Regions from separate parts of the Brenneria izadpanahii genome, predicted to be linked through region 1. Evidence: predicted binding sites of a transcription regulator. Region 1 holds the regulator's gene; the other holds the start of a gene.

The links. The regulator PurR, encoded in region 1, represses purine synthesis genes. The targets are predictions, from matches to a motif close to CANGCAAACGTTTGCNTG.
Region 2: carA (glutamine-hydrolyzing carbamoyl-phosphate synthase small subunit) is a predicted target of PurR. The motif match lies at 2,701-2,718, and genes of this name have one in related genera.

The regions. Positions count from the first base shown of each region.
Region 1 is NZ_CP050854.1:2,698,004-2,702,434, reverse strand. Features, by position in the region: gene HC231_RS12160 (riboflavin synthase subunit alpha) at 1-145, shown strand, start outside; partial or broken gene cfa (cyclopropane fatty acyl phospholipid synthase) at 201-1,360, opposite strand; gene purR (HTH-type transcriptional repressor PurR) at 1,707-2,738, opposite strand; gene cydH (cytochrome bd-I oxidase subunit CydH) at 3,114-3,203, shown strand; gene HC231_RS12140 (C40 family peptidase) at 3,282-4,121, opposite strand.
Region 2 is NZ_CP050854.1:733,828-738,258, reverse strand. Features, by position in the region: gene carB (carbamoyl-phosphate synthase large subunit) at 1-1,315, opposite strand, end outside; gene carA (glutamine-hydrolyzing carbamoyl-phosphate synthase small subunit) at 1,330-2,478, opposite strand; gene dapB (4-hydroxy-tetrahydrodipicolinate reductase) at 2,915-3,736, opposite strand; gene ispH (4-hydroxy-3-methylbut-2-enyl diphosphate reductase) at 4,048-4,431, opposite strand, start outside.

The DNA of each region.
Region 1 (4,431 bases):
GACGTTAAATCGTACCACGCTGGGGCTGAAGAAGCTGGGACAGCGGGTGAATATCGAAATCGATCCACAGACTCAGGCCGTGGTGGATACGGTAGAGCGGGTGTTGGCCAGCCAGCAGGTTAAAGGTTCGGACAGCGAAGAATAGCCGGTTAAAAAAACGCCCGGGAATAATTTCCGGGCGGTTTGATATCTAAAAAAGATTAGCGCGGAACGCGCAATCCCCCCTCGATACCCTCTTTACTGAATAGGACTTGCCATAGCTGAATATTCCGGGCTCGGAACGCGCCCGCGCAGGCGTTAAGGTAGTAGCTGAACATACGGCGAAAACGCGCGGAGTAGCGGTCGGAAAGTTCAGGCCAATGCTGCTGAAAACGTTCGTACCATGCCATCAAGGTGCGATCGTAATCGGCGCCGAAATTATGCCAGTCTTCCATCACCATATAGGGTTCGCTGGCTTGCGCGATATGCTGGACGGAAGGGACGCAACCGTTAGGGAAAATGTATTTATTGATCCAGGGATCGACCTCGGAGTCGGTTTTCTGCGCGCCGATAGTATGCAGCAGAAATAATCCGTCCGGCTTAAGGTTCTTATTTACGATCCGGAAATAGGCATCGTAATTTTTGGGCCCACATGTTCAAACATCCCGACGGACACGACCCGATCAAATTGTAAATCCAGATCGCGGTAGTCCTGCAATAAAATGGTGACATCCAGATCTTTGCAACGCTGTTGCGCTAACTTTTGCTGCTCTTTGGAAATGGTGACGCCGCTGACGGATACGCCATAACGACGAGCGGCATATTCAGCCAGTCCGCCCCAGCCGCAGCCGATATCCAGCAGCTTCATTCCGGGTTTCAGTTGCAGCTTCTCGCAGATCATCTGAAGTTTGTCTTCTTGCGCCTGCTCCAGCGTGGTTGCCTGTTTCCAGTAGCCGCAAGAGTATTGCATGTAAGGATCCAGCATCAGCGAAAATAGGTCGTTGCCGAGATCATAGTGCTCTTTACCGACAATCCATGCGCGTTTTTTGGATTGCAGATTAATCAGCCTTGCGGCGACAACGCGCAGAATGTCTTTCAAGTGGTGGGGAACTTTTTTATCCAGACCGGCGCGCAGTATGCGATGAAAAAACATATCCAGCTTTTCGCATTCCCACCAACCATCCATGTAGCTTTCACCTAATCCCAATGAGCCTTCACGCAATACACGTTTAAAAAAATCAGGATTTTTAACCTTTATATCAAAAGGGCGCGAACCGTTGATTTTGACGTCGGCCATGTCCAGCATTTCACGGACAATTTGAAACCAGGAGCTGTCATGTCGCGCCTGGTCTTCTACATCCTCTACACATGATGAACTCATAATTTCTCCCTACCTTGCTGCTTACGGTGAAAACTGCAAGGAAAGCATAGACAATTTTTTACCCATTAACGGCATCGGTGGGTATAACCCATCGTCTACCCTCTGAATGACAAAGAGGAAAATGAAGAGAAAAAAGCCGGTACGTAAACACGTAGGGGCACTCATCCTTAATATAAATACGCATATTCCGTATGCGTTTAACACTAAAGGATAGTTATAAATATGGTTGTTGTCGCTAAAGCCGCTAATTAGTTTATGACTGCTTCAGCCAGGGTACAAGTATAAATTGGCTGAAGCAGCGGCGGGACGCGTTGTTCCGGGCGGGATATAAAAGTGCGGGCGTAACTCAGGAATAACGCCGGTAATCGCGAAATGGACCGTCGGCAACGGAGCGGCGCTCGATTAGCGCCGGATGCACCTCGATGACCTGCGCATCTTCACGCTTACTGGTGATACGGTCCAGCAGCATCGCAAGAGCCGATTGCCCCAGCCGTTCTTTGGGCTGGTGAATCGTGGTCAGCGCAGGGGTGAAGAAGCGGGAATGGCGGACATTGTCATAACCAATTACCGATATGTCTTGAGGAACGCGAAGTCCCAGTTCATCCGCCGCGCAAATCGCGCCCATAGCCATAATATCCCCTCCGCAAAAAACCGCCGTGGGGCGATGTTTCTGCGCCAGAATTTGGTGCATCGCTTTATAGCCGGACTCAGGCTCAAAATCGCCCTGAACGATCCATTCGTCATGAATCTGAATATCGGCATCGCCCAGCGCTTTTAAAAAACCACGATGGCGGCCGCTGCCGGTGTTTCGCTCCAGGATGCCATGAATGGCGCCGATATCCCGGTGACCGCGCTCGATAAGATAACGACCCGCCATATAACCGCCTTCAAAGGCGTTATCAATGATGGTATCGGTAAAATCGCTGTGCGCCTGGCCCCAATCCATCACCACCATCGGAATGCTGCGATAGTCTTCCAGCATGGCGAGCAATTGGGGGGGATATTCCGCGCACATCACCAGCAGCCCGTCGACGCGCTTTTGCGCCAGCATGGAAAGGTAGGCGCGCTGTTTATCAATATCGTTATGCGAATTACACAAAATCAACGTGTAGCCTTTGGCATAGCAGCTGTTTTCAACGGCCTCGATGATTTCAGCAAAGTAGGGCGCTTCACTGGATGTCGCCAATAGCCCGATGGATTTGGTGTGATTGACTTTAAGGCTACGGGCGACGGCACTGGGTGAATAGTGTAGCTCTTTAATGGCGGCCCTTACGGCGGCCTTGGTTTCTTCGGCGACGAAACGTGTTTTGTTAATCACGTGCGATACGGTTGTGGTCGAAACGCCAGCACGTTTTGCCACATCTTTGATCGTTGCCATGTAAAAATGACTCCTAACCGACTCATTGCAGTCGTAAGTATATTGTTAATCGTTTGCCTACGTTTAAAGTTCTCTTTCTATATAAAAAGACAGAATTTCAGAAGGAGAATGCCGAATGTTGTACCTGAAGGGGCAAGGCTGACTTTTTCGACCAATACGCGGCGTGCCATCAAACAGCGGATTTTGTCCGATTTAGCACGAAAGTGGAAGCGGTAATTTATACTATTAGTGATATGCAGGTATGAGTTTTTTCCGTCGGACTGTGCAAGAATTGCTACAGTTATACAGTATGTTGTTTTAGCCCAACGTTGGCTTGGGATTACAAAGATGGTCGATGCTGTCTTCTGATAACTTGTATGCACAAAGGAAACGCCTATGGATACTGACCTGAAGTTGTCGCTGTTCGCCACCGTCGGCGCGTTGGTAATGATTATTATATTTAGCTTTGTGGCTGTGATGAATTAATTGATGGCGAGCCGTATGGCCGTTAACGTCATTATCCGTTCGGGCGCGTTCAATCGCGCCCGAACTTCTATATGGCTTTCAGCGAATAGTCTGCGGGGTGACGACGCGCCGCGCGCCGACATAATGATCCTGCCAGTAATCTTCACTCAATTTGCTGATGCGGATATCAGAGCCTGTACGCGGCGATTGAATAAACTTTCCATCTCCCAGATAAACGCCCACGTGGTCGGCCGCGCCACGGTTGTTGATGCGGAAGAAAACTAAATCGCCGCTTTCCAACTCGCTTTTTTTAATCGGCGCGGCGTCGCGCAAGTGATACATTTCATTCGCGGTGCGGGGGATGGGGATTTTTACAATATCCTTATAGGCGTAATAAACCAAACCGCTGCAGTCGAATCCGGTAAAGGGCGATGAGCCTCCCCAATGATAGGGTTTGCCCACTTGGCCCATCAGTTTATTCATCGCCGTCAATTTAGCATGCTGATAGCGTTTTTTATGGGCTTCGCTCAGCGTTAAGCCTTTTTCTGCCTCGCCTTTCAACGCGCTTTTTTTGGTCCGCGCGGAAGCCAGCCTGGATTCGTTTCCCGCATGCGTTTTTTTGAGATTGCGTTTAACTAATGCCGGGGTACTGCTTTTGGTTCTCGATAGCGCCGGTTCCGGTTTACGTTTCACGAGGCGAGGGGTTTTAACTTTAGCTGCGGAGTCGGTTTTGCTGGCGGCGGGTTCTTTGTTTTTTACCGGCGCCGGCGATTTTTGAGGCGTTTTCTTCGTCGGCTTGGTTTTTTTATGATCCCCGTCGGGTACGCTGTTCACACTGGCTTTTCGCGGCGGCAAATTCGGCGTATGAGGCGCCGCCTGTGCCAGATTCAGGAATAGGTTACTGAAAAACACTATAAAAATGGTAGTAAATAAACGCATGATAGCCGCGATCGATTATCGTCATTAAATCACTAAGTGCGCACAGTATTCCCGAAAACGGCATTATAAAAAAGTGGGATTAGGCGCTTTATTCACACAGAATAGTGAAAAAAAGTTAATGGCGATTTTTTCGATGGTTTTACCAGCAATTTTTGTTGTGAGTTTCATCACATGTAATCTATGGTAGGGTAAAGAGATAGCCACACAAAAAATGGCGTTTTTTTGTGGGCGTCGCCCTCGTTACAATGTGGTTGAGTAGATAGCGCTGTAGCGGCGCATCTGATGATACTCATGGTTAATGAACGTGACG
Region 2 (4,431 bases), 2.0 Mb from region 1:
TGTACCATATCCGCTCGGCGCCCGCATCTTTCAGCTCGCGGCGGATTTGCGTCAATGACTCCGGATCGTCCAGATCCACTTTCGGATCGAATCCCGTCGCCCCCACTTCCAGACCGCGCAACGCTTTCTGCAACGACTCCTGCTGAGTACGCCCGATCGCCATCACCTCGCCTACCGATTTCATTTGCGTGGTCAGACGGTTGTTGGCCCCGGCGAATTTCTCGAAGTTAAAACGCGGGATCTTGGTGACGACGTAGTCGATGGAAGGTTCGAACGACGCGGGCGTGCGGCCGCCGGTAATGTCGTTCATCAGTTCATCCAGCGTATAGCCAACGGCCAGCTTGGCGGCGATTTTCGCAATCGGGAAACCGGTCGCTTTGGACGCCAGCGCCGAAGAACGGGAAACGCGCGGGTTCATCTCGATAACGATAAGGCGGCCGTTTTTCGGGTTTACCGCAAACTGTACGTTAGAACCGCCGGTTTCCACGCCGATCTCGCGCAGCACCGCCATCGAGGCGTTACGCATGATTTGATATTCTTTGTCGGTCAGCGTTTGCGCCGGCGCAACGGTGATGGAGTCACCGGTGTGAATCCCCATGGCGTCAAAGTTTTCGATGGAGCAGACGATGATGCAGTTGTCGTGTTTATCGCGGACAACTTCCATTTCGTACTCTTTCCAGCCAATCAGCGATTCATCGATCAGTAATTCGTTGGTGGGGGACAGATCCAGGCCGCGTTCGCAGATTTCTTCAAATTCTTCACGGTTATAAGCAATCCCGCCGCCGGTGCCGCCCATGGTAAAGGAAGGGCGGATAATACAGGGGAAGCCCACGTCAGCCGCGACGGCCAGCGCCTCTTCCATATTATGCGCGATGCCGGAGCGCGCGGTATCCAGCCCGATCTTCTTCATCGCCTTGTCGAAACGCTGGCGATCTTCGGCTTTATCAATGGCATCGGCGGTTGCGCCAATCATCGTCACGCCGAATTCGGCCAGCACACCCTGACGCTCCAGCTCCAGCGCGCAGTTCAGCGCCGTCTGGCCGCCCATCGTCGGCAGTATCGCGTCAGGACGCTCTTTCTCGATAATCTTGCGCACCACTTCCCAGTGAATCGGCTCGATATAGGTGGCGTCGGCCATTTCCGGATCGGTCATGATGGTCGCCGGGTTTGAGTTAACCAGGACGACGCGGTATCCCTCTTCGCGCAGCGCTTTACACGCCTGTGCGCCAGAGTAGTCGAACTCACAGGCTTGGCCGATGACAATCGGGCCGGCGCCCAGAATCAGGATGCTTTTAATATCTGTACGTTTTGGCATTTTCTCGCTCCTGATTATTTTGCTGAAGAACGGTAAGTCTTAATCAATTCGATAAAGTGGTCGAAAAACGGCGCCGCATCGTGCGGTCCGGGGCTGGCCTCGGGGTGTCCCTGAAAACTGAACGCCGGTTTATCGGTGCGATGAATCCCCTGCACCGTCTGGTCAAACAGCGATATGTGCGTCACGCGCAGCGTGTCGGGCAAATTATTTTCATCAACCGCAAAACCGTGGTTCTGCGCGGTGATGATTACGCGGTCGTTATCCAGATCTTTTACCGGATGGTTGCCGCCGTGGTGACCAAGCTTCATTTTGATGGTCTGCGCGCCGCTTGCCAGCGCCAGCAACTGGTGGCCGAGACAGATACCGAATACCGGGATATCCGTTTCCAGAAAAGTTTTAATCGCCCGGATGGCGTAGTCGCAAGGCTCCGGGTCGCCCGGACCGTTCGACAGGAAGATCCCGTCGGGATTAAGTTTCAAAACGTCTTCCGCCGATGTCTGCGCGGGAACCACCGTCAGGCGGCATCCTCTGTCCACCAGCAGACGCAGAATATTGCGCTTCACGCCGTAGTCGTAAGCCACCACATGGTAAGGCAGTTCGCTTTCCGGCGTGGCGGCGGGCAGCCCCCCTTCCAGCTTCCAGCTCCCCTGCGACCAGCCATAGCTTTCCGTTGTGGTGACCTCTTTCGCCAGGTCCATCCCTTTCAGCCCCGGAAACGCCTGCGCCTTTTCCAACGCCAGTTCGGCGCTCGGTTCGTCGCCGGCAATAATGCAGCCGTTCTGCGCGCCTTTCTCGCGCAGCAGTCGAGTCAGCTTGCGGGTATCGATATCGGCGATGGCGACGACGTTGTTGCGTTTAAGGTACTCAGAAAGACCTTCTTCACTGCGGTAGTTACTGGCAATCAACGGCAAGTCGCGGATGACCAGCCCCTGAGCCTGTATGGAAGATGATTCTTCATCGGCTTCGTTGGTGCCGACATTACCGATATGGGGATAAGTGAGAGTGACAATCTGGCGGGAATAGGAAGGATCAGTAAGGATTTCTTGATATCCGGTCATCGACGTATTGAAGACCACTTCCCCCACTGCCGACCCTTCCGCCCCGATGGCCCGACCATGGAATTGGGTTCCGTCTTCCAGAACCAATAGCGCTGACTTAATCAAAACACCCTCCAAGGAATAAAAAATCATGTTATTTGCATATTAATTCAGATTAATCGATCTAAATCAACGCAAAAACCACCCTCAAGGTAAATTTTTGGCAAATTGGGCGCATTTTAATGATGGTCGGCTGAATTGTCCACTTCAACCGCACTTTTTCTCTTCTTTTTATCCTTTATGGTATAAATACCGCCCCTCAACCGTAAAAAGGTATGTTAACTAGGGAAAGAAAACGGTTGCCGACTCACATGGCTGAAACAAGCGCAATAATCGACCAATATCGCCGATTACAGGGCTTCAACAGCCGAAAACGCCCCGAATAAAGCGATAAAACAGGAAAAATAAAGGCTTTGATTAAAAAACAAGATAAAAAGGCAAAAAATACAAGTAGCGATAAAAAATCGCCACTTATATCAATTAATTAATAAATTAATTATTTTTACAAATCATCCAAACCCAGCACATCGCCCATATCGAACAGCCCGGATTTCTTATCCTTTAACCATATTGCAGCGCGAACCGCGCCATTTGCGAAGGTCATGCGGCTGGAAGCCTTATGGGTAATCTCAACGCGTTCGCCAATATCGGCAAACATCGCCGTATGTTCGCCGACGATGTCGCCCGCCCGCACGGTGGCAAAACCGATACTTTTCGGATCGCGTTCTCCGGTATGTCCTTCCCGGGCATACACGGCGCAAGCCTTCAGATCCCGCCCCAGCGCGCCGGCGATGGCTTCTCCCATCGCCAATGCCGTACCTGAGGGCGCATCCACTTTATGGCGGTGATGAGCCTCAATAATTTCGATATCGGTGTAATCCCCCATGACTTTGGCGGCTTTCTCCAGCAGTTTCAGCATGACATTCACGCCAACGCTGAAATTAGCGGCGAAAACAATGCCGATATCCTGTGCGGCTTCGCGAATAGCGGCTTTTCCCTGCTCATCAAAGCCTGTAGTGCCGATAATCATCGATTTGTGGTGCCGGCGGCAAAACGCCAGATGGGCCAGCGTGCCTTCGGGGCGGGTAAAATCGATAAGAACATCAAAATCATCGCAAACGGCATCCAGGCTATCGCTCACCGCCACGCCAGATTTTCCCACTCCGGCCAGCTCGCCCGCATCGGCGCCCACCAGAGAAGAGCCCTGACGTTCCAACGCCGCGCCAAATACGGCGCCTTTAGTTTGTTCAACCGCTTGAATAAGCTGGCGCCCCATGCGACCGCCGGCCCCGGCAACCGCGATACGGATCGATGAATCCTTCATAATGTCTCTCTCTTTGCTAATTCCGCTATGAAATATACCCAATGAATTTCAAGGTGCTGAGTATACGTTAGGTTAACGGGCGCGAAGTGCTACCGCCAGCGTATTCGTCACCAGATTAGAAAATTATGTCAGCGGGAAAATTAAATCAGTAAAAACCATCTCAACCTGCCGCCTGAATCCGCGGCGCGAAAGCAGTAACGCATAAACATGCATTTTTATCAGATTAATATTAATGGGTGATGACGATGACTCAGAGGATATGGAAGCGATAAAAAAGGCGGTGGGGAAAATTGCGCCACCGCCGGAATAGGTTAGTCGATTTGCTTCACCTCGACGCGAAGTTCTTTCGGCACTTCGAAGACGATGTTTTCTTCCCGCCCCTGAATTTCAACCGTGACCTTGCCGCCTAACGCCTGCAAACGGCTGAGCACCTGCTGCACCAGAATATCCGGCGCCGATGCGCCGGCCGTCACGCCGACATGATCAATGCCGGCCAGCCAGCTTTCCTGAATGTCTTCCGCGGCATCAATCAGATAAGCGGCTTTACCGGCCCGCTGCGCCAGTTCTGCCAACCGATTGGAGTTAGAAGAGTTCTTTGAACCCACCACCAGCACCACATCCGCCATCCCCGCCAGACTACGCACCGCCTCCTGGCGGTTGGTGGTGGCATAACAGATATCGTCCTTGCGCGGGCC